Regions from separate parts of the Streptomyces sp. NPDC004647 genome, predicted to be linked through region 3. Evidence: riboswitches for the same ligand, from Rfam matches in the RefSeq annotation. Region 3 holds a riboswitch; each other region holds the start of a gene.

Region 1 (7,695 bases), on a different contig from region 3:
CCTCGCCCAGATTGTGCGGCGGCATGTTCGTCGCCATGCCGACCGCGATCCCGGACGCGCCGTTGACCAACAGGTTGGGATACGCGGCCGGCAGCGCCACCGGCTCGCGCTCCTGGCCGTCGTAGTTCGGCGTGAAGTCGACCGTGTCCTCGTCGATCGACTCCGTCATCAGGGAGGTCGCCGAGGCCATCCGGCACTCGGTGTACCGCATCGCGGCAGGGGGGTCGTCATTGCCCAGCGAGCCGAAGTTGCCGTGCCCGTCGACCAGCGGCAGCCGCATCGAGAAGGGCTGGGCCATGCGCACCAGCGCGTCGTAGATCGAGGCGTCGCCGTGCGGGTGCAGCTTGCCCATGACCTCGCCGACGACGCGGGCACACTTCACATAGCCGCGGTCCGGGCGCAGCCCCATCTCGTTCATCTGGTAGACGATGCGGCGGTGCACCGGCTTCATGCCGTCGCGGGCGTCGGGCAGCGCGCGGGAGTAGATGACCGAGTAGGCGTACTCCAGGAAGGAGCCCTGCATCTCGTCCACGACGTCGATGTCGAGGATGCGCTCCTCGAAGTCTTCCGGCGGCGGGGTCTTCGTACTGCGGCGGGCCATCGGGGCTGCTGCTCCTTAGAACTGCCTGAGCGGGGTAGGGGCCCCTCCTGCGCAGAAGGCGGCGACAGGAGGGAGGGTCTGACGCGCACCATTGTGGACCCAGCCGCTGACAGCCCGATCCACGACCCGGCCAAGCGCTGCCGCGCCCGTCCGTTTCTCGCTGCGGAACGGCGCTCGGACGTACGGCCCACGGCGCCCTGGGCCACGGAGCGTAGCCGCTCCGTGGTAGGGGAACTTCGTCAGGTGTCAGCGTGCTTGCATACAGTGGCAGGACTGTTCACGCAGTGAGTCACCCCGCGATCGAAGGGACGTACATGCCGATGGGTCACACGGCCACGCAACAGGCCGGTTCCGGCGGCCTGACAGCGATCGAGCACCGCCTGGCCAATGGCCTCCGAGTGGTGCTCTCCGAGGACCACCTGACCCCGGTCGCGGCGGTCTGCCTCTGGTACGACGTCGGCTCGCGCCACGAGGTCAAGGGCCGTACCGGTCTGGCTCACCTCTTCGAGCACCTGATGTTCCAGGGCTCCGCACAGGTGAAGGGCAACGGCCACTTCGAGCTGGTGCAGGGCGCAGGCGGCTCCCTCAACGGCACCACCAGTTTCGAGCGCACCAACTACTTCGAGACCATGCCCGCCCACCAGCTGGAGCTCGCGCTCTGGCTCGAGGCCGACCGGATGGGCAGCCTGCTGTCCTCGCTCGACGACGAGGGCATGGAGAACCAGCGGGACGTCGTCAAGAACGAGCGCCGGCAGCGCTACGACAACGTCCCCTACGGCACAGCCTTCGAGAAGCTCGTCGCGATGGCCTACCCGGAGGGTCATCCGTACCACCACACCCCGATCGGGTCGATGGCCGATCTGGACGCCGCCTCCCTGGAGGACGCGCAGAACTTCTTCCGTACGTACTACGCGCCCAACAACGCGGTGCTGTCGGTCGTCGGGGACATCGACCCCGCGCAGACCCTCGTCTGGATCGAGAAGTACTTCGGCACCATCCCCGGCCACGACGGCAAGCAGCCGCCGCGCGACGGCACGCTTCCCGACGTGATCGGCGAGCAGTTGCGCGAGGTCGTCGAGGAGGAGGTACCGGCCCGCGCACTGATGGCCGCCTACCGGCTCCCGCACGACGGCACCCGCGAGGCCGACGCCGCCGACCTGGCCCTCACCGTCCTCGGCGGCGGCGAGTCCTCCCGCCTCCACAACCGGCTGGTGCGCCACGACCGTACGGCTGTCGCCGCCGGCTTCGGTCTGCTCCGGCTCGCCGGTGCGCCGTCGCTCGGCTGGCTGGATGTGAAGACCTCCGGCGGCGTCGAGGTCCCGGCGATCGAGGCAGCTGTCGACGAGGAGCTGGCCCGCTTCGCCGAGGAGGGGCCGACGCCGGAGGAGATGGAGCGCGCCCAGGCGCAGTTGGAGCGCGAGTGGCTGGACCAGCTCGCGACCGTCGGCGGCCGCGCCGACCAGCTGTGCAGGTACGCGGTGCTGTTCGGCGACCCGCAGCTGGCGCTGACCGCCGTCCAGCGGGTCCTGGACATCACCGCCGAGGAGGTGCAGGCCGCGGCCGCCGCCCGGCTGCGCCCGGACAACCGCGCGGTCCTCGTCTACGAGCCGACCCAGCCCGCCGAGGCCGACGCCGACGCCAACGAGGAAGAAGAGGAGGCGGCGCAGTGACCGACGCCACCGCCGCCGGCACGACCGGTTCGACGATGAAGTTCCACCCGCAGCCGCAGGGCGGGACCGCCAGGCCCTGGGCGTTCCCCGCCCCCGAGCGCGGCACCCTGCCCAACGGCCTGACCGTGCTGCACTGTCACCGCCCCGGCCAGCAGGTCGTGGCCGTCGAGGTCAACCTCGACGCGCCCCTCGACGCCGAGCCCGCGGGCCTGGACGGCGTCGCCACGATCATGGCGCGGGCGCTGTCCGAGGGCACGGACAAGCACACCGCCGAGGAGTTCGCCGCCGAGCTGGAGCGCTGCGGCGCCACCCTCGACGCGCACGCCGATCACTCCGGCGTCCGTGTCTCCCTGGAGGTGCCGGCCTCCCGGCTGCCCAAGGCTCTCGGGCTGCTCGCCGACGCGCTGCGCGCGCCCGCGTTCCCCGACAGCGAGATCGAGCGGCTCGTCGCCAACCGCCTCGACGAGATCCCGCACGAGCAGGCCAACCCGGCGCGCCGCGCCGCCAAGGAGCTGTCCAAGGAGCTCTTCCCGGCGGACGCCCGGATGTCCCGTCCCCGGCAGGGCACCGAGGAGACCGTCGAGCGGGTCGACGCCGCGGCCGTACGGGCCTTCTACGAGGCGCACGTACGGCCCGCCACCGCCACCGCGGTGGTCGTGGGTGACCTGACCGGCATCGACCTCGACACGGTGCTGGCCGACAGCCTGGGTGCCTGGACCGGCGGCACCGCCAAGCCCCGCTCCGTACCGCCGGTGACCGCCGACGACACCGGCCGCGTCGTGATCGTGGACCGTCCGGGCGCCGTGCAGACGCAGCTGCTGATCGGCCGCATCGGCCCGGACCGGCACGACCGGATCTGGCCCGCCCAGGTGCTCGGCGTCTACTGCCTCGGCGGCACCCTCACCTCCCGGCTCGACCGGGTGCTGCGCGAGGAGAAGGGCTACACGTACGGCGTGCGGGCCTTCGGCCAGGTACTGCGCTCGGCCCCGGACGGCACGGGGGCCTCGCTGCTCGCGATCAGCGGATCGGTGGACACCGCTTCCACCGGCCCGGCGCTGGAGGACACCTGGACGGTGCTGCGCACCCTGGCGGCCGAGGGGCTGACCGACGCCGAGCGAGATGTCGCCGTGCAGAACCTCGTCGGCGTCGCCCCGCTGAAGTACGAGACCTCGGCCGCCGTCGCGGGCACGCTCGCCGACCAGGTCGAGCAGCAACTGCCGGACGACTACCAGGCGCAGCTGTACGCCCGGCTCGCCGAGACGGGCACCGTCGAGGCGACCGCGGCGGCCGTCAGCGCCTTCCCGGGCGGCCGTCTCGTCACGGTACTGGTCGGGGACGCCTCGGCGATCGAGGAGCCGGTCAGGGCGCTCGGGATCGGCGAGGTGAAGGTGGTCAGCGGCTGACCGACGCACCGCCGGCCGCCCGAACTGCCCTGCTCCTGAGGGCGGTCCGGCCCTGCCCGCCGGGCGCGCGAGTCTCCCGGGCTCCGTCCGGGAGACAGCTCCGGCTGCACGGCACCCGGACGTCCGGGAGGTGCTCCGGCAGCATGGCACCCGGACACCGCGCGCCGATCCGAGGCGAACGGCCGGACAGGCCAGGGCAGTACGGACGGACCGGTACGGACGGACCGGTACGGATCGGACCGGCCTTTTCGGGACAGAGAGGTACCCCGGCACCTGACGAGGCGCCGGGGTACTCCTGTTTGCCCGTTTTGTTGCTGAGACTGCCCGTTCTTCTGTGGTCTCCGCTACAAACACCCGGATTTCTTTGGCGATTGAAAGTTGCCCCGTTTAGCGTCGGTCCGACTGTCCGGCCGAACACCCCGCAACCCGCGGTCCCCGGAGCAGCCATCGCCGAGTCCCCTGAGGCGCGAGCCTGGGGAGCCGGGGACCCACCCGCCTCGCCCCCTCCGGGGGGAGGGCAGCAGTCCCTGGGGTGAATCGGGCACCTCCTCGGAGGGGCCCGTAGGAGACCTTCCTGCTCCGAACCCGTCAGCTAACCCGGTAGGCGAGAAGGAAGGAAAGGAGCTCGCCACCCCATGGCGTTCACCCGTGCCACCGGGAAACACCGCCGCTCGAGCCGACTCGTCTGCTCCGGCGCGAACTTCGCGGGCATAGCCACGCTGGCCACCACCGGCGTCGTCGCCTCGCTCGCCAACCCAGCGCTCGCCGCTCCCGCGGACGCACCCGCCCCCGCGGCCGCGGAGACCGGCCTGCTCCAGGCGATCGTCGCCGCAGACAAGGTCGCGAAGACCGTCGACGAGCAGGCCCGGGCCCAGCAGGACGCCGCCGACAAGGCCGCCGCCGAGGCGAAGGCCGAAGCCGCGGCGAAGAAGCGGGCCGCCGAGGCCAGGCGCGCCGCCGAGGAGAAGGCCAAGGAGGAGCGCGCGGCCAAGGCCCGGGCCGCCCGCGAGGCGGAGCGCAAGCGGCTGGGCTCCTTCGTTCTTCCGATCGAGGGCAGCTCCCTCTCCACCCCGTACCAGTCGTCCGGCGGCGCCTGGTCCTCCGGCACCCACACCGGTATCGACTTTCACGCCGGCTCGGGCACCTCGGTGCATGCCGTGGGCTCGGGCACCGTCGTCGAGGCCGGCTGGGGCGGCTCGTACGGCAACAACGTCGTCATCAAGATGAAGGACGGCACCTACACGCAGTACGGCCATCTGTCGTCCGTCGGCGTCTCCGTCGGCGAGACGGTCACCCCCGGGCAGCAGATCGGTCTCTCGGGCAGCACGGGCAACACCACCGGCCCGCATCTGCACTTCGAGGCCCGTACCTCTCCGGAGTACGGCTCGGACATCGACCCGGTCGCCTATCTGCGCTCGCACAGCCTCAGCATCTGACCGGCCTTCGGTCAAAAGATATCCTCGTTCCGGCCGCCCTCATCGGAAATTCGGCCCTGTTGCCATAGAGTTCAAGAACAAGCGGTGATCGAACGCGTTTCACGGGGATTAAGCGGAGGTCCGGCCATGCGGGGGCGAAATGTGAACGGCGATGCGGTGGCCAGGGGCCGGATTCCCGCGCACGCGGTATGCCAGGCCATCCGGGAGGACATTGTCTCCGGGGCGCATCCGCCCGGAAGCCGGCTGGCCGAGGAGGTCCTCGCCCGCCGCTACGGAGTCTCCCGGGTCCCGGTCCGGGAGGCTCTGCGCACCCTGGAGTCCGAGGGCTTCGTGACCACCCGCCGGCATGCGGGCGCGTGTGTCGCCGAGCCTTCGGAGCAGGAGGCGGCGGATCTCCTCGACATCCGCGCGCTGCTGGAGCCGCTGGGCGCGGCACGCGCCGCACAGCGCCGTACCGAAGCGCACCTCAAGGTGTTGCGCGGGCTCGTGCGGCTGGGCCAGGAGCGCGCCCGGCTGGGGCACTTGGCGGATCTGCGGTCATTGGGGGGCTGGTTCCACGAAACCCTGGCCCAGGCCTCCGGCAGCCCCAGCCTCGCGGCTCTGCTCACCCAGGTCCGCCGCAAGATCACCTGGGTCTACGCGGCGGATCCGACGGTCCGGGAGGCCGCCTCCTGGGAGGAGCACGCGGCGATAGCGGACGCGGTGGCGCGCGGTGACGCGGACCGTGCCCGCGCGCTCATGACCCTGCACACCGAGCGCTCGACCGCCGCCTACCGGCTGCGCCGTCCGATGAATGTGAGATCTTCGAAACAATCCGTCAACAGAATGAGCGCCCGGAATTAACAGGAATCCCGTATACAACGAGAAGGGAATTCTTGCCCGCGCTTCCTGGTGCGCGGAAAATCAAAAAGCGGACCTCGGCGGACCTGAATGGTCCGCCGAGGTCCCGCCGCGTTGAATTCGCCGGATCGGCGACCGGGCGACCGCACTCTCCTGAGGGAAAAGCGGTCCCCCGATTTCTAGACGGTCTCCGGAAGGTCCTCGAGGCCCTCGGCCACCAGCTTCGCCAGACGATCCAGGGCGATCTCCGCGCCATCGGCATCGGAGGCGAGAACGATCTCCTCGCCGCCCTGGGCGCCCAGGCCGAGTACGGCGAGCATGGAGGCGGCGTTGACCGGGCTGCCCTCGCCCTTGGCGACCGTCACGGGGACGCCGGAGGCGGTCGCTGCGCGGACGAAGATCGAAGCGGGACGGGCGTGCAGGCCCTCGGCCCAGCCGACGTTGACGCGGCGCTCAACCATGGTGTTGCCCTTCGGGTCGTGTCAGGTCTTGCCAGATGGTAGCCGTTGTCTAGACCAATGCCCAGTCAGTCTCTCTCTCATGGCACATGGAGTGCTGATCCCGGCCGGGCGCCCGTAGGCTGGGCCCCATGCGGACGACGTCGGAGCATGTGTACCCGACCCACTGGGAAGCCGACGTCGTGCTGCGCGACGGCGGCACCGCCCAGATCCGGCCCATCACCGCGGACGACGCCCAGCGCCTGGTGAGCTTCTACGAGCAGGTCTCGGACGAGTCGAAGTACTACCGCTTCTTCGCACCGTACCCCCGGCTCTCCGACCGTGACGTGCACCGCTTCACCCACCACGACTACGTCGACCGGGTCGGACTCGCGGCAACTGTCGGTGGTGACTTCATCGCCACCGTACGGTATGACCGGATCGACGAAAGCGGAAGGTCGGCCTCCGCTCCTGCTGACGAGGCCGAGGTCGCCTTCCTCGTCCAGGACGCCCACCAGGGCCGGGGGGTGGCGTCCGCGCTCCTCGAACACATCGGCGCCGTCGCCCGGGAGCGCGGTATCCGCCGCTTCGCCGCCGAGGTGCTGCCCGCCAACAGCAAGATGATCAAGGTGTTCACGGACGCCGGCTACACCCAGCAGCGCAGCTTCGAGGACGGTGTCGTCCGCCTCGAGTTCGACCTCGAACCCACCGCCCGTTCGCTCGCCGTCCAGCGCGGCCGTGAGCAGCGCGCCGAGGCCCGCTCCGTCAAACGGCTGCTCGCCCCCGGATCCGTCGCGGTCATCGGTACCGGCCGCCGGTCCGGCGGCGTGGGCCGCACCCTGCTGCGCAACCTCCTCGACGGAGGCTTCACGGGCCGTACGTACGCGGTCAACAACGCCTTCCCGGAGGGGATGACGGAGCTGACCTCGCCCGAGCTCGGCAGCGCGGGCGTACCGGCCCACCGCTCCATCCGCGAGATCGCCGAGCCGGTCGACCTCGCCGTCGTCGCCGTGCCCGCCGAGCATGTGCCGGCCGTCGTCGGAGACTGCGGCGAGCACGGGGTGCAGGGTCTTCTCGTGGTCTCCTCCGGCTACGCGGAGAGCGGCGCACCGGGCCGCGAGCGGCAGCGTGAACTCGTCCGGCAGGCCCGCTCGTACGGCATGCGGATCATCGGGCCGAACGCCTTCGGCCTGCTCAACACCGCACCCGCGGTGCGGCTGAACGCCTCGCTCTCGCCCGAGTTGCCGCCCGCCGGCCGGCTCGGGCTGTTCACCCAGTCCGGCGCGATCGGCATCGCGCTGCTCTCCG
Region 2 (7,695 bases), on a different contig from region 3:
CTTCTGGCCGGGAAGGATCAGGTCGGGGTCGGCGCCGATGACCTCGCGGTTGCCTTCGTAGAGCCGCTCCCAGCCGCCGTCGACGTCGCGCACCCGGGCAATCGTGAAGAGCGTGTCCCCGCTGACGACGGTGTAGGACTCCGGCCCGGAACGCTTCGACCGCTGGGTGGTGGGCCGCTCGGCGGTCCTGTCCTTCTGCGCCGTCCTGGCAGGCGCCTGCTTCTCCGGGGCGGAGGCCTTCTTCTGCACGGCGGGTAAGGCCCCGGGAGTTTCGCCGCCGCGTGTCAGTCCCGCCCTGTCCGAGCACACAGGCCAGGCGCCGGGCCCCTGGCCCTCGAGGACCTTCTCGGCGATGGCGATCTGCTGGTCCCTGGTGGCCAGGTCCGCGCGGGGGGCGTACTGGGTTCCGCCGTACTCCGCCCAGGTGCTCTGGGTGAACTGCAGTCCGCCGTAGAAGCCGTTGCCGGTGTTGATGCTCCAGTCGTTGGTGCTCTCGCACTCCGCCACCTTGTCCCAGGTTTCGGCGGGCGCGGCGGTCGCCCCGGAGGCGCCGACGAGCGGCAGGGCTATGCCGGCCCCGCCGGCGGTGACGGTCAGGGATGCCTGGGAGATTCGGTTCGGCCGGTAGCGGCGGTGGCGTCCACGTGCGGGCATAGAGCGCTTCCTCTCCTACGCCTGCGAGGTGAGCTGTCGGGTTCGGGCTGGAGTTGCCCGGCCACGCCCGGGGCGGTGCAGGTCCCGGCGTGTCTTCACCCCTAGCCGTCCGCGCGGCTCGCGCGGTGCGGCGTCCTCCTGGTTCCCCCGCTCCTGCCGTCATGGTCTTCGGCCTCCCCCCGGCCGACGGCAGGACTCGGCGTTCCGGCGGACAGGGACCCGCACGGGCGACTCGGCGGGCGCCGCAAAGATTAGGACGCCTATTCCGCTGCCACAAGGGAATGTCGATTTCCGGATATCAAGGGAGTGCCGATGGCTGAAATGGCGTCACTTCACGTTCTCGACCAACACGTTCACTTCAAGATCGGACCTTGGGAAATGGCGTCCGGAACTTCCCTGGCTGACGAAAATGGCCGGAACACGGCCGTCCGGACACAGAGAGCGAAGCGGAATGCATACTAGCGTGATATGCATCACAGACGAGGCTTGGAGGCGGCGCATGCAGGACCCCCTTCCTTCGGCGGACGAACTCGCGCGGATGTACGCCCTGGAGCCGCTGCCTTTGGAGGGCGGGCTGTTCCGCCGTACCTGGGCGGGGCCGCAGCAGCCCGACGGGCGCCCCTCGGGTTCGGCGATCCTCCTGCTGCTGTCGGCCGACGACGGTCACTTCTCCGCGATGCACCGGCTGCCGCGCGACGAGGTCTGGCACTTCTACCTCGGCGATCCAGTGGAGCTGCTGCTCCTGGAACCGGGCGGCGCGTCACGGGTGGAGGTGCTGGGCGGGCAGGTGGACGCCGGTGAACACGTGCAGTACGTCGTGCCGGGCCGCACCTGGATGGGGGCACGGGTACGCCCGGGGGGCGAGCGCGCGCTCCTCGGCTGCACGATGGCCCCGGGATTCGTCCCCGCCGACTACGAAGGCGGCGACGAGGAGGACCTGTGCGCGCGCTATCCGCTGCACGCGGAGCTCATTCGCGCGCTGTCCCGCGCCTCATGACCGGGCCGGGCCCGCAGAGCCAACTCCCCGGCCTCGACGGGCTGGTGGCGGTCGTGACCGGAGCCGGCGGCACGGTGGGGGCGGGGATCGCCGAGGAGTTCGCCCGGGCCGGCGCCCGCGTGGTGGCCCACCACCGTACGAGCGCGGAGCGCGCCCGGGAGCTGGTGGCCCGGATCGCCGAACAAGGCGGCGAGGCCTGGGCCGTGGCCGCCGACCTCACGGACGAAGCGGGCTGCGCCCGGCTGATGGAGGCCGCGCAGTCCCGGTTCGGCCGAGTGGACGCCCTCGTCAACAATGCCGGGGTCCAGCCGGTGCGGGATCTGCCGTCGATGACCGCGGCCGACTGGCGCGCGGTGGTCGACACCAACCTCACCAGCGCGTTCTCCTGCACGCAAGCGGCCGCAGGGGCGATGCGGCGGGAGGGCGCGGGCGGCGGGGGCGGCGGCACGATCACGCACATCGCTTCCATCGAGGGTTCCGCCCCCGCCCCCGGGCACGCGCACTATGCCGCGTCCAAGGCCGCCCTGATCATGCACGCGCGGGCCGCGGCGCTCGAGTACGGCCCCTACGGGATCCGGGTGAACACCGTCTCCCCGGGCCTGATCCACCGGCCCGATATCGAGGAGGAGTGGCCCGAGGGTGTGGAGCGCTACCGGAACGCGGCGCCGCTGGGGCGGTTGTGCCGTCCCGCCGACATCGGGCGCGCCTGTGTCTTCCTCGCCTCGCCGATGGCGGAGTGCGTCACCGGGCACGATCTCGTGGTGGACGCGGGAGTCACGGCGCGCCCGACGTGGTAGCGCGTACGCCGTGCGCGGGCCGGCCCGGGCGTCACCAGGGAAGCAGGCGGGGGTCGATGCGCTTCGCGGGGTCCGGCGGGGAGAGGAGCCCTGCGCCGGTGCCGCCGGCCTGTTGCAGCCAGCGGACGATGGCTCCGACGGCCCCTCCGTCCAGCTGGGCGAGGTCGCGGATGACGCGCCGGTCGTCGGGATGCGGCGGGATGGCGGCCCGGGTCAGCTCGGCGTGCAGCAGCAGCCGCTGGGCGTCGGACGAGTTGCGAACGCCGTTGACCGGGCCTGCGAGCGGGGACTCCTGCGCCTGCACCGGGAGCTCCATCGTGACAGCGAACGGGTCGGCCATGTTCGGTCGCCTCCTTCAAAGTGCCCATCGGAAGGGATGGTGCGGTTTCCCCTTTGCGACGGCGCGTCCGGCGGCGCGGTTGCGGAATCCTCGCGCTATCACCCGTCCGGCCGCACGGCGAGCGGGAGGGGTGCGTCGGCCGGGCACGGCTGAGGCGCCCCTCCCGCACGCGGGGAAGGGCGCCTCAGCCGGTCGGGAAGGTGCGTCGAACGCTCCGGTCCCGGTGTCGCGTTACCTCAGATGGAGACGCCGTGCTCCCGCAGGTAGGCGAGCGGGTCGATGTCCGAGCCGTAGTCCGGGCCGGTGCGCACCTCGAAGTGCAGGTGCGGGCCGGAGGAGTTGCCGGTCGAACCGGACAGGCCGATCTGCTGGCCGCCGGTGACCGACTGGCCGGCCGAGACGGACAGCGAGGACAGGTGGCCGTACTGGCTGTACTTGCCGTCCTCGTGGCGGATGACGACCTCGTTGCCGTACGAGCCGCCCCAGCCCGCGGAGACGACCTCGCCCGCGCCGATGGACTTCAGCGGGGTGCCGGTGGGTACGGGGAAGTCGGCGCCGGTGTGGTAGCCGCTGGACCAGCTGCCGCCGGCCTGGTGGTACGGGGTGCCGATCGTGGTGTCACCGACCGGAGCGGTGAAGCCGGAGGCGCTCTTGGCCTGCTGCTTCGGCTTGGCCTCGGCCTTGGGGGCGGCCTTGTGCGCGGCCTTCGGAGCCTCGGCCTTCGGAGCCTCGGCCTTGGGCGCGGCCTTGGGGGCCTGCTCCCGCTTCGGCTCGGCCTCGGCCTTGTCGCCGCCCACGGCGAGCTTCTGGCCCGGGCGGATCAGGTTCGGGTCGTCGCCGACGACCTTGCGGTTGTCCTCGTAGACCCGCTGCCAGCCGCCGTCGGTGTGCTTGGCGGTCGCGATCTTGTAGAGGGAGTCGCCCGGGACGACGGTGTACGACTCGGGCTTCGCCTCGCGCTTGCCCTCGGCCGGCGTGCTCTTGGGCTTCGGAGCGGCCTCGGACTTGGCCTTGGCGGGGGCCTGCCGGCCCTCGGTGGAGACCTCGGGGTCGGCACCGCCCTGGGTCAGACCGGCCTTGCCGGAGCACACGGGCCAGGCACCGGGGCCCTGGCTGTCGAGCACCTTCTCGGCGATGGCGATCTGCTGGTCCTTGGTCGCCTGGTCGGCGCGCGGCGCGTACTCGCTGCCGCCGAACGCGTTCCAGGTCTCCTCGGTGAACTGAAGTCCGCCATAGAACCCGTTGCCGTTGTTGATGCTCCAGTTGCCGGTGCTCTCGCACTCGGCGACCTTGTCCCAGGTGCTGACGGAGGCGGCGTTCGCCTGGCCGACACCGATGAGGGGAAGAGCGATACCGGCGCCGCCTGCGGCGGCGACGAGGGACACCCGGGAGATTCGGCCGGGGCGGTAGCGACGGTGACGTCCGCGTGCAGACATAGGTGGGTCCTCTCCTACGCCTGCGAGGTGAGCTGTCGGGTTCGGGCTGGAGTTGCCCGGCCGCGCCCTGAGCAGCGTCAAGCGCTGCGGCGCGTCTTCACCCCAAGCCGGACCGCACACCATCGCGCGGTACGGCACTTACCTGGTTCCCCCGCTCCTGCCGTGGTGCGTTTGTCGTTTCTCCCCCGGCCGGCGGCAGGACTCGGCGTTCCGGCTGGTGGCGCCCGCCCTTTCGATGGGCAGGCAGCGGCAAAAGTAAGCGCATTGATTTCTTCACCACAAGTGCCGGGTATTCCACGCATTCGGTATTAACGAGATCCACTCGACGCCGGGTCACGCTACGCTGCCGATCTTGGTCCCAGAGCGATAGGCATTACTACTGAACGGCTCTCATAATCTGCGTTCGGTAACCAAGTTGGCAGATTTGGGGCGTATCGAGTGCGCGGGGTCACATCAGGGCGGAACTCCTGTGAGATGGCTCACCCGCAGTCGAATTGCCCTATTTGGAGCCGAGGTTCTCCTTTGCTGCATTGCAGGCGCTAAGCAGTCTTTTGCCGCGCCGCATAGTATCTGCATTTGGCGCATGTCGGACACTCGCTGCTCGAACGCCCATAACAGGTGAAACGGATGATTCGACAGCGTGGTCACCGCGTTGTGCGCCGGGGTGGCGGCCCTCCCCCCGGTTATCGTGAGGTCCCTCGTCGCGGACCTTCGGAGTCAGTGTGCAGAGAGCGGAAGAGCTGATCGACCCCCCGTCATCGGTGCCGCCGGCACTGGGCGCGCGCGCGTCCCGTACGCTTCCTGGCCGGACCTCTCCGCCCGTCGTGGCGGCGGGCGCGCTGGTCATCGCCGTGGCCGTCGCCGTGGCGCTGGGAGGGAGCGGCTGGCTGTCCCAGCCGGCCGCACAGGCCTGGCGGACGATCTGCGTGGCCATCGTGATCCAGGCGCTGCCGTTCCTGCTGCTGGGCACCGCCCTGTCGGGCGCCATCAACGCCTTCGTCCCCGCCCGGGCCTTCAGCAGGGCGCTGCCGAAGAACCCTGCCCTCGCCGTCCCCGTCGCAAGTGCCGCGGGGGTGGTCCTGCCGGGGTGCGAGTGCGCCTCGGTGCCCGTGGCGGGGAGCCTGATCCGCCGCGGGGTGGCCCCGGCGGCCGCGCTGACGTTCCTCCTCTCGGCCCCCGCGGTGAATCCGATCGTGCTCACCGCCACGGCCGTCGCCTTCCCGGGAGCTCCGGAGATGGTGGTGGCCCGGCTCCTCGCCTCGCTCGCCGCTTCGGCGGCGATGGGCTGGCTGTGGATCCGTCTGGGCCGCCAGGAGTGGCTGCGCCTGCCGGCCCGGACCACCGGTCACACGCCGGGACACGACAGGTGGGAGGAGTTCCGGCTCGGCTTCCAGCACGACTTCCTGCACGCGGGGGGATTCCTGGTGCTGGGGGCGATGGCGGCCGCCACATTCAACGTCACGGTGCCGCGCTCGGTGCTGGACACCTTCTCCGCTTCGCCCTGGCTCTCCGTCATCTTCCTGGCCGCGCTGGCCATCGTGCTCGCCGTCTGTTCCGAGGCCGACGCGTTCGTCGCGGCCTCATTGACCGGTTTCTCCCCCACGGCCCGGCTCGCCTTCATGGTCGTGGGGCCCATGGTCGACCTGAAGCTCATGGCGCTGCAGTCCGGCACCTTCGGGCGGGCGTTCGCGATCCGGTTCGCCCCGGCGACCGCGGTGGTGGCCGTGGCGTGCAGCGCCCTGATCGGTTGGTGCCTGCTGTGAAGCGGAACATCCAGGTACTGCTGCTTCTGCTGTCCGGGGCCGGGCTGCTGCACATCTCGCTGTTCAGCGATGTGTATCTGCGGTACGTGAAGGAGGGCCTGCGGCTGCCGCTGATCATGTCGGCGCTGCTGCTGATCGCCCTGGGGCTGGTGGGGGCGGCACGCGACGGCTTCCCGCTCGCCCGGCCCGCCGAGGCCGGAGAACAGGGTCACGAGGACCACGGACACGGCCATGACCACAGCGGCGGACCGAAGATCGCCTGGCTGCTCTTCCTGCCCGCGATCACCCTGCTGTTCTTCGCACCGCCTGCCCTGGGCGCCTACACCGCCTCCCGGGGCGATGACACCGCCGTGGCGGAACAGGCGCGGTTCCCACCGCTGCCCGACCAGTCCCCCCATCCGATGTCGCTCTCGGCGTTCAGCTCGCGCGCGCGGCAGGACCCCGAACGCAGCCTGGAGGACCGCAGGGTCCGGATGACCGGCTTCGTCACGCCCGGCGAGGACGGCGGCTGGTATCTGACCCGTCTGGTCCTGAGCTGCTGCGCGGCGGACTCCCAGTCGATCAAGGTCGAGATGCACGGAGCCTCTCCCCCGTCGGCGGACAGCTGGGTCACGGTGACCGGCACCTGGCGTCCCGTGGGGAAGGTGGGCACCGCCTCAGCCGCGGCGGCCCTCGACACGGACGAGGTCCGCCGCATCCGGCAGCCCGCGAACCCGTACATGGACACCGCGCCGCCCGCGGCGTGACCGGGTGCGGCGCGGGGCAGCGCAGGGCGGGCGGGGTCAGCGAATCGGCATGCCGGAGAGGGTGCGGGCGATCACCAGGCGCTGGATCTCGCTCGTGCCCTCGAAAATGGTGTAGATCGCCGCGTCGCGGTGCATGCGCTCGACCGGGTATTCGCGGGTGAAGCCGTTGCCGCCGAGGATCTGCATCGCCTGGGCCGTCACCGACTTGGCCACCTCGCCGGCGTAGAGCTTGGACATCGAGCCCTCCGCCGAGGTGAAGGGCTTGGACGCGGCAGCCATCCACGAGGCGCGCCACACCAGCAGCCGGGCCGCGTCGATCTGGGTCCGCATGTCGGCGAGCTGGAAGGCGACGCCCTGGTTGTTGATGATGGGGCGGCCGAACTGCTCGCGGGTCTTGGCGTAGTCGAGGGCGACCTCGTACGCGGCGCGGGCGGTGCCGACCGCCATGGCGCCGACGGCCGGGCGGGAGGCCTCGAAAGTCGCCATCGCGGCGTTCTTCACGCGCTCGCCGCCGGCCTTCGCGCGCTCGCGGGAGCGGGCCAGGCGCTCGTCGAGCTTGTCCTTGCCACCGAGCAGGCAGTGGCCGGGGACACGTACGTCCTCCAGGACGACCTCGGCGGTGTGGGAGGCGCGGATGCCGTGCTTCTTGAACTTCTGGCCCTGGGAGAGGCCGGGCGTGTTCGGCGGAACGATGAAGGAGGCGTGGCCGCGCGCGCCGATCTCGGGGTCCACGACCGCCACGACGACGTGGACATTGGCGATGCCGCCGTTGGTCGCCCACGTCTTGGTCCCGTTCAGGACCCACTCGTCCTTGGCCTCGTCGTAGACCGCGCGGGTGCGCATGGCGGAGACGTCCGAGCCGGAGTCGGGCTCGGAGGAACAGAAGGCGGCGAGCTTCACATCGTCGGGGTCGCCGTACATCTGCGGGATCCAGGTGCCCACCTGCTCCTCCGTGCCGTTGG
Region 3 (7,695 bases):
ATCGCGTCGCGGCGGGTGATGTAGTCCTCGTGCGCGGCCCGGTACGCGGCGGCGAGCTCCGGATCCTCGGCGAGCCGTGCCGACATCTCCTTCATCACGCCGTCGGCCTCCAGCGTGCCGATCGCGGAGGCGGCGCGCGGGCAGGTCAGGTAGTACAGCGTCGGGAAAGGCGTGCCGTCCTCGAGCCGCGGCTCGGTCTCGACCACATCGGGCAGGCCGCAGGGGCAGCGGTGCGCGACGGCCCGCAGTCCGCGCGGTACGCGGCCGAGCTGCTCGCCGATCGCCTCGACATCGGCGTCGGTGGGCGGGGTGTGTCCGGTCTGGGGCGGGGGCGTTTCCATACCTGCGCAGATTCTCTTCGGTCGGTGCGGATCAGTTCGGATCGGTTCGGATCGGTTCCATGGGACGGGGTCGGGCTCAGCGTTGCGCGTCGGCGTGGTCGACGCCGTCCCACAGGTTGCTGTACCAAGGGCGGTCGGCGGCGCCCTGGTCCTTGGTGTGACGGCCGTCATCGCCACTGCCGTCGACCACGGTGTAGCCGGTCTCGCCGGGGCGGATGTAGTGCAGATGCTCGCGGGCCTGCTGCTCCACGTACGCCGGGTCCTGCCAGCGGGCCTTCTGGTCGCGCAGCTTCTCCACCGCCCTGCGCGCCTGCTCGGCCTGCCGCCGCTGTTCGGCGATCTCCGAACGCTGCGAGACCCACTGCCGCATGGGATAGGCGAGAGCCACGACGAGTGAGCAGACGACGAGCGCGAGTAGCGCGGCGCGGCCGGTGAGCCGGCTGCGCCGCTGGGGCCTGGCCCGGGCACTGGCCCTGTAGACCCGGGCGGCCGCCTGCTCGCCGAGCGCCTTGAGCCTGGTCGCGGTGGAAAACCGCTCCCGGTCTCCGGCCACGTCGCCTCCCTGTCCCTGCGCGCTCCGCTTCGCTCCGCCTTCGCTCACCCCGAGCGCCGGCCCCGAGCACCGGAACGGAGCACCGGACCGGAGCACCGGCCATGAGTGCCGCGAAGCGAAGCCGTCCCCGCGCCACGGTACGGGACCGGGCGCGGGGACGTACGGATGACGGTCCGGCCGACCGGCGGGCCGGCCTTCAAGCGCCTGCCGCCGACGGCCGGCTGATGACTACCGGTTCGCGGAACGGAACCGCGGGAACGCGCTGCGGCCCGCGTACACCGCCGCGTCGTCGAGGATCTCCTCGATGCGCAGCAGCTGGTTGTACTTGGCGACGCGCTCGGAGCGGGCCGGGGCGCCGGTCTTGATCTGGCCGCAGTTGGTGGCGACGGCCAGGTCGGCGATGGTGACGTCCTCGGTCTCGCCGGAGCGGTGGGACATCATGCACTTGAAGCCGCTGCGCTGGGCGAGCTCGACGGCGTCGAGGGTCTCGGTCAGCGAACCGATCTGGTTGACCTTGACCAGCAGCGCGTTCGCGGTGTCGTTGTCGATGCCGCGGGCCAGCCGCTCCGGGTTGGTGACGAACAGGTCGTCGCCGACGATCTGGACCTTGTCACCGAGCTCGTCGGTGAGGGTCTTCCAGCCGTCCCAGTCCTCCTCGTTCAGCGGGTCCTCGATGGAGACCAGCGGGTACGCCTCGACCAGCTCGGCGTAGTACGCGGTCATCTCGGCGGCGCTGCGGGACTTGCCCTCGAACTCGTACGAGCCGTCCTTGTGGAACTCGCTGGCGGCGACGTCGAGCGCGAGTGCGATGTCCTGGCCGGGGGTGTAGCCCGCCTTCTTGATCGCCTCGAGGATGAGGTCGAGCGCCTCACGGTTGGAGTCGAGGTTCGGGGCGAAGCCGCCCTCGTCGCCGAGGCCGGTGGACAGGCCCCGCTCCTTCAGCACGCCCTTGAGCGTGTGGTAGATCTCGGCGCCCCAGCGCAGGGCCTCGGAGAAGGACTCCGCACCCACGGGAGCGATCATGAACTCCTGGATGTCCACATTGGAGTCGGCGTGCGAGCCGCCGTTCAGGATGTTCATCATCGGGACCGGCAGCAGGTGCGCGTTCGGACCGCCGAGGTAGCGGAAAAGCGGCAGGTCGGAGGCTTCGGAAGCGGCGTGCGCGACGGCGAGCGAGACCCCGAGGATGGCGTTGGCGCCGAGCGAGGACTTGTCCGGGGTGGCGTCCAGGTCGAACATCGCCTGGTCGATCAGCCGCTGCTCGGTGGCGTCGTAGCCGACGAGCTCCGGGCCGATCTGCTCGATCACCGCGAGCACGGCCTTCTCCACACCCTTGCCGCCGTAGCGGCTCTTGTCACCGTCGCGGAGCTCGAGAGCCTCGAACGCACCGGTGGAGGCACCGGAGGGGACCGCAGCACGGCCGGTGCTGCCGTCGTCGAGGCCGACCTCGACCTCGACCGTGGGGTTGCCTCGCGAATCGAGGATTTCCCGGGCTACGACGACGTCGATGGACGGCACGAGCATCTCCTTCTGGTGTGACGCATGGAACGCAGTGTCTCTGTGGCACTGCGCCATGAGCCTAACCGCCATGCGCGCATCGGCCTGCCCCGCGCCCACCCGCCGAGACAAAAAAGGTGGAGGAAGGCCTGGTGAACGCGGGCCCCGGCGAACGACAGAACCCCGGACGGGCGCGTCGGGGGACGGCGCGCCCGTCCGGGGTCGTCTGTCATGAGGCGGCTGCGCCGCGTGGCGGGATCAGCTCAGGTGGAGCCGCTGGCCCGGGTAGATCAGGTCGGCTTCATCCACGATGTCCTGGTTCAGGTCCTGGATCTTCTGCCAGCCGCCCTTGACCTTCTCAGCCTTGGCGATCTTGGCGAGGGTGTCGCCGGACTTGACCTTGTACTCGCCGTCGCCCTTCTTGACGGCCTTGGGCGCGGCGGCCTTCGGCGCCTCGCCCTGGCGGTCACCGCGGTCCGCGTGGCTCTCGCCGCCGCGGTCGGCCTGGCTCGCGGAGGAGCCGGAGCCGTCCGGGTTCACACCGGCGTCCGGGCCGCCGGCGGTCAGACCGCCCTCACCGGCGCAGGCCCAGGCGCCCGGGCCCTGCTGGTCGAGCAGCTTCTCCGCGGTGGCGATCTGCTGCTCCTTGCCGGCCTGATCGGCGCGCGGAGCGTACTGGGTGCCGCCGGCGGCGGACCAGCTGGACTGCGAGAACTGCAGGCCGCCGTAGTAGCCGTTGCCGGTGTTGATGGACCAGTTGCCGCCGGACTCGCACTGGGCGACCTTCTCCCAGGTGTCGACCGAGGCGGCGGAGGCGGACGTGGCGCCCATCAGCGGTACGGCGACGGCCGTACCGGCAAGACCTGCCATGGTGACGATGCGGACGGTTTTGGACGGGCCGCGGTGCTTGCCCTTGTTGCCGGAAAGCAGCATGGATGGATCTCCTCACCGACGCCTACGAGGTGAGCTGTCGGGTTCGGGCTGTGAGTGCCCGGCCGCGTGCGTGACGCACTCGGCTTCACCCCTAGCCGGTCCGCCTGCCACATCTCAACAGACTTGTCCGGCACTTACCTTGGGTCCCCCGCTCCTGCCTACGGCGCTTGCGCGTCGATGTCCCTCCGGCCACCGGCAGGATTCGGCGTGATGGTCGGCGGTGCCCGCAATGGCGAGCGGTTCGACGTTAAGCACATCGGTCCCGCCGGTTCAAAGACGGGAAACCGGCAACTGCGGCCTCGCTGCCGCCGCTTCACCTCTTGTCTCCGCAGGTGAGTGCGGCTACAGGGGAATCCGGTTCCAGGACTCGGGCGACAGCCGGTGAGACGCTTCTCTCAGTCACCCCAATCCGGGGCACACAGGGCCGAACTACCCTGTGGGGGCGCTCAGATCGAGGTCCTGACCGGGGCGGATCAGGTCGGGGTCGCCGCCGACGACGTCGTCGTTGGCGTCGTAGAGCGTGGACCAACCGCCGGGCAGGCCGTACTCGTCGGCGATGGCCGACAGGCTGTCACCCGGCCGTACGGTGTAGTCCTCGTCCTCGGACTGCTCGCCACGGCTCGGGTCGGCGCCACGGGAGGCGTGCGCGCTGCCCTCACGCTCGTCCTCCGAGGGCTGACCGCGGTGCTTGCCACTGCCCGGGCCGGGGGACGCGTCCGGCGTGTCCGAGGAGCCGGACTCCGGGGACTTCTGCGTGGGGGACGCGCTCGGCTCCGTACGGTCCGTTCCGCTCTCCCCGTCCGCCCTGTCCGGCTCGTCCGGCCCGGACGTCTCCGTGCCCGTCGCCCCGTCGGCGGACGACGAGCTCTCCGAGGACTCCGGGGACTCCGGAGCGTCCGGCAGAAGGGTCTCCACCGCTCCCGGCAGCAGGGTGCTGCCCGGGTCCACGTCCGGAGCCTCGCCGCCCTCCTTGAGCCCGGCATTCGTCGCACAGCTCGGCCACGCCTCGGGGCCCTCCTCGGCGAGCACCTTTTCGGCCACGGAGATCTGCTGGGAGCGGCTGGCCAGGTCGGCGCGCGGCGCGTAGTCCCGGCCGCCGTAGTCCTCCCAGGTCTCCTGGGTGAACTGCAGCCCGCCGTAGTAGCCGTTACCGCTGTCGGCGCTCCACATGCCGCCGCTCTCGCACTGAGCGACCCGGTCCCAGGTGCCGGTGTCGGCGGCCTGGGCACCTCCTGCCCCGAGCAGCGGAATGGCGATGCCCGCGCCGGTCACCCCCGCGGTGACGAAGATGGCCGGAGCCTGGCGGGGGCGGCGGTGTCGACCGTTCCCGGAGCGCATGCGGTTGCCTTTCGAGCGAAGGTGCGTGTGAGCTGAGGCTTGAAAGTAACCGCGGCTTGCGTCCATCACAAGAAGATGTAGTGGAGATCACGCGAAGGTCACATAGTTGACACTGTCTCAGTTCTGACAGGGGTGAACTCCACCGGAAGGGTGCGCAATCCACGCATGATGAGCCCCCCACGCCATCGCAAATCGGTAGGTTCCGCCGCGAGTCGCAGATCGGGCAGCCGGCGCAGCAGCGTACCGATCGCGGTCCGCGCCTCCAGCCGGGCCAGCGGCGCGCCGACGCAGTAGTGGATGCCGTGGCCGTAACCGAGGTGCTGGTTGTCGCGCCGGGACAGGTCCAGAAGGTCGGGGTCCGCGAAGCGTTCGGGGTCGCGGTCGGCGGCCGCGAGTACGACCAGTACGGGGTCGCCGGTGGCGATGCGCCGGCCGCCGAGGTCGATGGGCTCGGTGGCGAACCGCCAGGTGGCGATCTCCACCGGGCCGTCGTAGCGCAGCAGTTCCTCGACTCCGGTGGCGAGAAGGGTGGTATCGCCCTCCTCGAGGGCTTTGTGCAGTCGCGTCCGCTGGCCCGGGTTGCGCAGCAGCGCGTACGTCCCGTTGCCGATGAGGTTGACGGTCGTCTCGAAGCCGGCGAACAGCAGGATGAAGGCCATCGCGGCGGCCTCACCCTCGGTCAGATGCTCGCCGTGGTCGCTCGCGCGGATCAGCCCTGAGATCAGGTCGTCGCCGAGGTCCGCGCGCTTGCGGTGGATCAGCTCGGCGAGGTAGTTGCGCATTTTCTTCACCGAACGGGCCACTCCCCCGCGCGGCGCGCCACCGTGCCGCAGCATCATGCCCGCCCAGTCCCGGAAGTCGTCCTGGTCCTCGGCGGGCACACCCAGCATGTCGCAGATGGCATAGATGGGAAGGGGGAAGGCGAATTCATGGATGAGGTCCGCTTCGCCCCGCTCCGCGAATCCGTCGATGAGCCGGTCGGTCAGCTCCTGCACGCGCGGCGCGAACTCCGCGACCCGGCGCGGGGTGAACGCCTTGGCCACCAGGCGGCGCAGCCGGGTGTGGTCCGGCGGGTCGATGTTGAGCAGATGTGTCATCAGGTCGGCCTTGCGCTCGCCGGGGATGCCGACTCGGCCCTTGGCGTGCGCGGACTCGCTGTGGTGCAGCGGATTCTTCGACAGCCGCGGCTCCGCGAGGGCCTGCCGGGCGTCCGCGTACCGCGTCACCAACCAGGCGTCGACACCACTGGGCAGTTCGGTCCGGTGTACGGGGCGGTGCTCGCGCAGCCAGGCGTACGCGGGGTAGGGGTCGGCGGCGAACTCCCAGGTGAACAGCTCGGGCGGGGTCGGAGCCCCCGGCTCGTCGGTGGCGTCGGTCTCGTCGGTCTCGTCGGGCACGCGTCGACCGTATCCGGTGCGCCGGGCCCACTCCGTGGACGCACCTTCGCTGCCGCACCACCGCGTCACCACCGCCACCGCCACCGCGCCACCGCCTCACGGGCCCTGGCCCTCGGCTCGGGGCGTACGAGCCGAACGGGCCGGGCGCCCGGACCGGCCCGGCAACGGCGGTCTCCCTCACCCGGCCCTCGGCTCGGGGCCGCGACGCCGTACGTACAGCTCCGCCATGTCCACGTCGTGAAGATCCCCGCCCCGCCACGACGGGCCCGCGGCGCGGCCGCTTTCAGCGGGCGCGGTCCGCCGGTGCTGCGTACCGTCGCATCATGGACTTCAATATCACGGGCGAAGAGGAAGCACTGGTGCTCCGCATCCAGGAGCGTCTGGCGGCAGGCGACAATCCGACGGAGAACAGTCTCGCGGAGGAGTTGGGCGACGACGCCCGGGCCCGGCTCCAGTCGCTGGCGGACAAGGGCTGGGTGTCCCTCATCCAGCCGCCGGAGGGCGGGCCGACGCTCGTCTCCGGGCTCTCACCGATGGCTCATACGGCACTGTCCGACCGACGCAACGCCTGACGACGCACCGGACCTGCGGGGCTTGCTGACGCACCGGAACTCGGCGGCCCGCTGACGCGGTGGGCCTACGCGGCCTGCCGCTGCTCGAAGCGCTCCAGCCAGCCGGAGGCGATGAGGTACTGGCCCAGGATGTAGCCCGCCATGATCAGCACCTCCTGGGAGGGCAGGTCGAGGCCGGCCGCCTGGAGACCGATCAGCAGGTCCGAGGCGAGGAACGCGCCGGCGCCCACCGCCACCTTGCCGCCGACGCCCAGGGCAGTAGCGCCCATCAGTGCCAGCGCGAGGCTGTAGCCGGCGACGGGCAGCCGGAGCTGCTTGTCGAGAGTGGGCGCGAGCACGGCGTTCACGGCGGCCCAGCCCGCCAGGCAGCCGACCGCGGGCCACGGTTTCCGCGCGATACCGCGGAGCGCCCCGAGCCGGGTGTAGCCCGCGGTGTAGCTGACCTGCGTGCCGAGGAAGGCCGCCATCCCGAGCAGGAAGGCCGGCTCGTACGCGTCGAAGAGGAGAGCGGTGTCCCCGGCGGCGGCGAAGGCCAGCCCGGCGACCAGGGCCTTGGGTACGGGCGCGGACGCGTCGGGGCGGCGGCGCAGTACGTGTCCGGCGAGCGCGGGCATGAGCAGCGGCTTGGCCGCCCGGCGCAGGCCCCGCGGGCTGCGGGCCACCGCCAGCAGATCGGCCGCGGACAGTGCCCCGAAAGCGGCGAGCGCCCCCCGACCGTGCCCGTCCGGCCTCGCCAACCGCTGTGCGGCCGCGCCTGCGGCCTTGAGAACACGCTGCCTGCGTTGTCCGATGATCGCCATGCGGGCAGTCTCCCGACGTTGCTGACATCCGGTCAACCAGGGCGCACTGTGAGGTCTCTCCCTGAACTTCCGCCCCGTCGCCCGGTACGGGCTCCGGGCCGTGCCCTCATTCCTTGCCCCGTGGGGTCCCTTCCGGCGACGTCGGCTCCGGGGGTTCCTCGGGTGACTCCTCCGAACGGCTGCGGGTGCCATGGGTGTGCAGCTCGTGCGGCATGCGGCGGACTCCGTCGTGCGGCACCTCGTCCGGCTCGCGGGGCTCGCGCA

Evidence for each region. A riboswitch is a leader RNA that binds a small molecule or an ion and turns the genes downstream of it on or off. The one in region 3 is predicted to bind cyclic di-AMP.
Region 1: it holds a riboswitch for cyclic di-AMP, as region 3 does, so the genes downstream of both, ABZW18_RS27490 (M23 family metallopeptidase) here and ABZW18_RS16630 (transglycosylase family protein) in region 3, are expected to answer to the same signal.
Region 2: it holds a riboswitch for cyclic di-AMP, as region 3 does, so the genes downstream of both, ABZW18_RS22685 (transglycosylase family protein) here and ABZW18_RS16630 (transglycosylase family protein) in region 3, are expected to answer to the same signal.

The regions. Positions count from the first base shown of each region.
Region 1 covers NZ_JBEXKU010000077.1:15,520-23,214, reverse strand. Annotated here, with positions in the region: gene ABZW18_RS27505 (DNA topoisomerase (ATP-hydrolyzing)) at 1-601, opposite strand, end outside; gene ABZW18_RS27500 (pitrilysin family protein) at 916-2,271, shown strand; gene ABZW18_RS27495 (pitrilysin family protein) at 2,307-3,674, shown strand; cyclic di-AMP (ydaO/yuaA leader) riboswitch at 4,113-4,295, shown strand; gene ABZW18_RS27490 (M23 family metallopeptidase) at 4,310-5,110, shown strand; gene ABZW18_RS27485 (GntR family transcriptional regulator) at 5,237-5,953, shown strand; gene ABZW18_RS27480 (HPr family phosphocarrier protein) at 6,130-6,411, opposite strand; gene ABZW18_RS27475 (GNAT family N-acetyltransferase) at 6,540-7,695, shown strand, end outside.
Region 2 covers NZ_JBEXKU010000053.1:4,290-11,984, forward strand. Annotated here, with positions in the region: gene ABZW18_RS22665 (transglycosylase family protein) at 1-654, opposite strand, end outside; gene ABZW18_RS22670 (cupin domain-containing protein) at 1,154-1,651, shown strand; gene ABZW18_RS22675 (SDR family oxidoreductase) at 1,648-2,448, shown strand; gene ABZW18_RS22680 (hypothetical protein) at 2,480-2,788, opposite strand; gene ABZW18_RS22685 (transglycosylase family protein) at 3,025-4,224, opposite strand; cyclic di-AMP (ydaO/yuaA leader) riboswitch at 4,229-4,404, opposite strand; gene ABZW18_RS22690 (permease) at 4,998-5,987, shown strand; gene ABZW18_RS22695 (TIGR03943 family protein) at 5,984-6,733, shown strand; gene ABZW18_RS22700 (acyl-CoA dehydrogenase family protein) at 6,770-7,695, opposite strand, start outside.
Region 3 covers NZ_JBEXKU010000032.1:62,357-70,051, forward strand. Annotated here, with positions in the region: gene ABZW18_RS16615 (DUF501 domain-containing protein) at 1-341, opposite strand, end outside; gene ABZW18_RS16620 (septum formation initiator family protein) at 418-894, opposite strand; gene eno (phosphopyruvate hydratase) at 1,123-2,418, opposite strand; gene ABZW18_RS16630 (transglycosylase family protein) at 2,650-3,324, opposite strand; cyclic di-AMP (ydaO/yuaA leader) riboswitch at 3,329-3,500, opposite strand; gene ABZW18_RS16635 (transglycosylase family protein) at 3,754-4,662, opposite strand; gene ABZW18_RS16640 (cytochrome P450) at 4,761-6,059, opposite strand; gene ABZW18_RS16645 (hypothetical protein) at 6,383-6,631, shown strand; gene ABZW18_RS16650 (lysoplasmalogenase) at 6,697-7,431, opposite strand; gene ABZW18_RS16655 (DUF6479 family protein) at 7,538-7,695, opposite strand, start outside.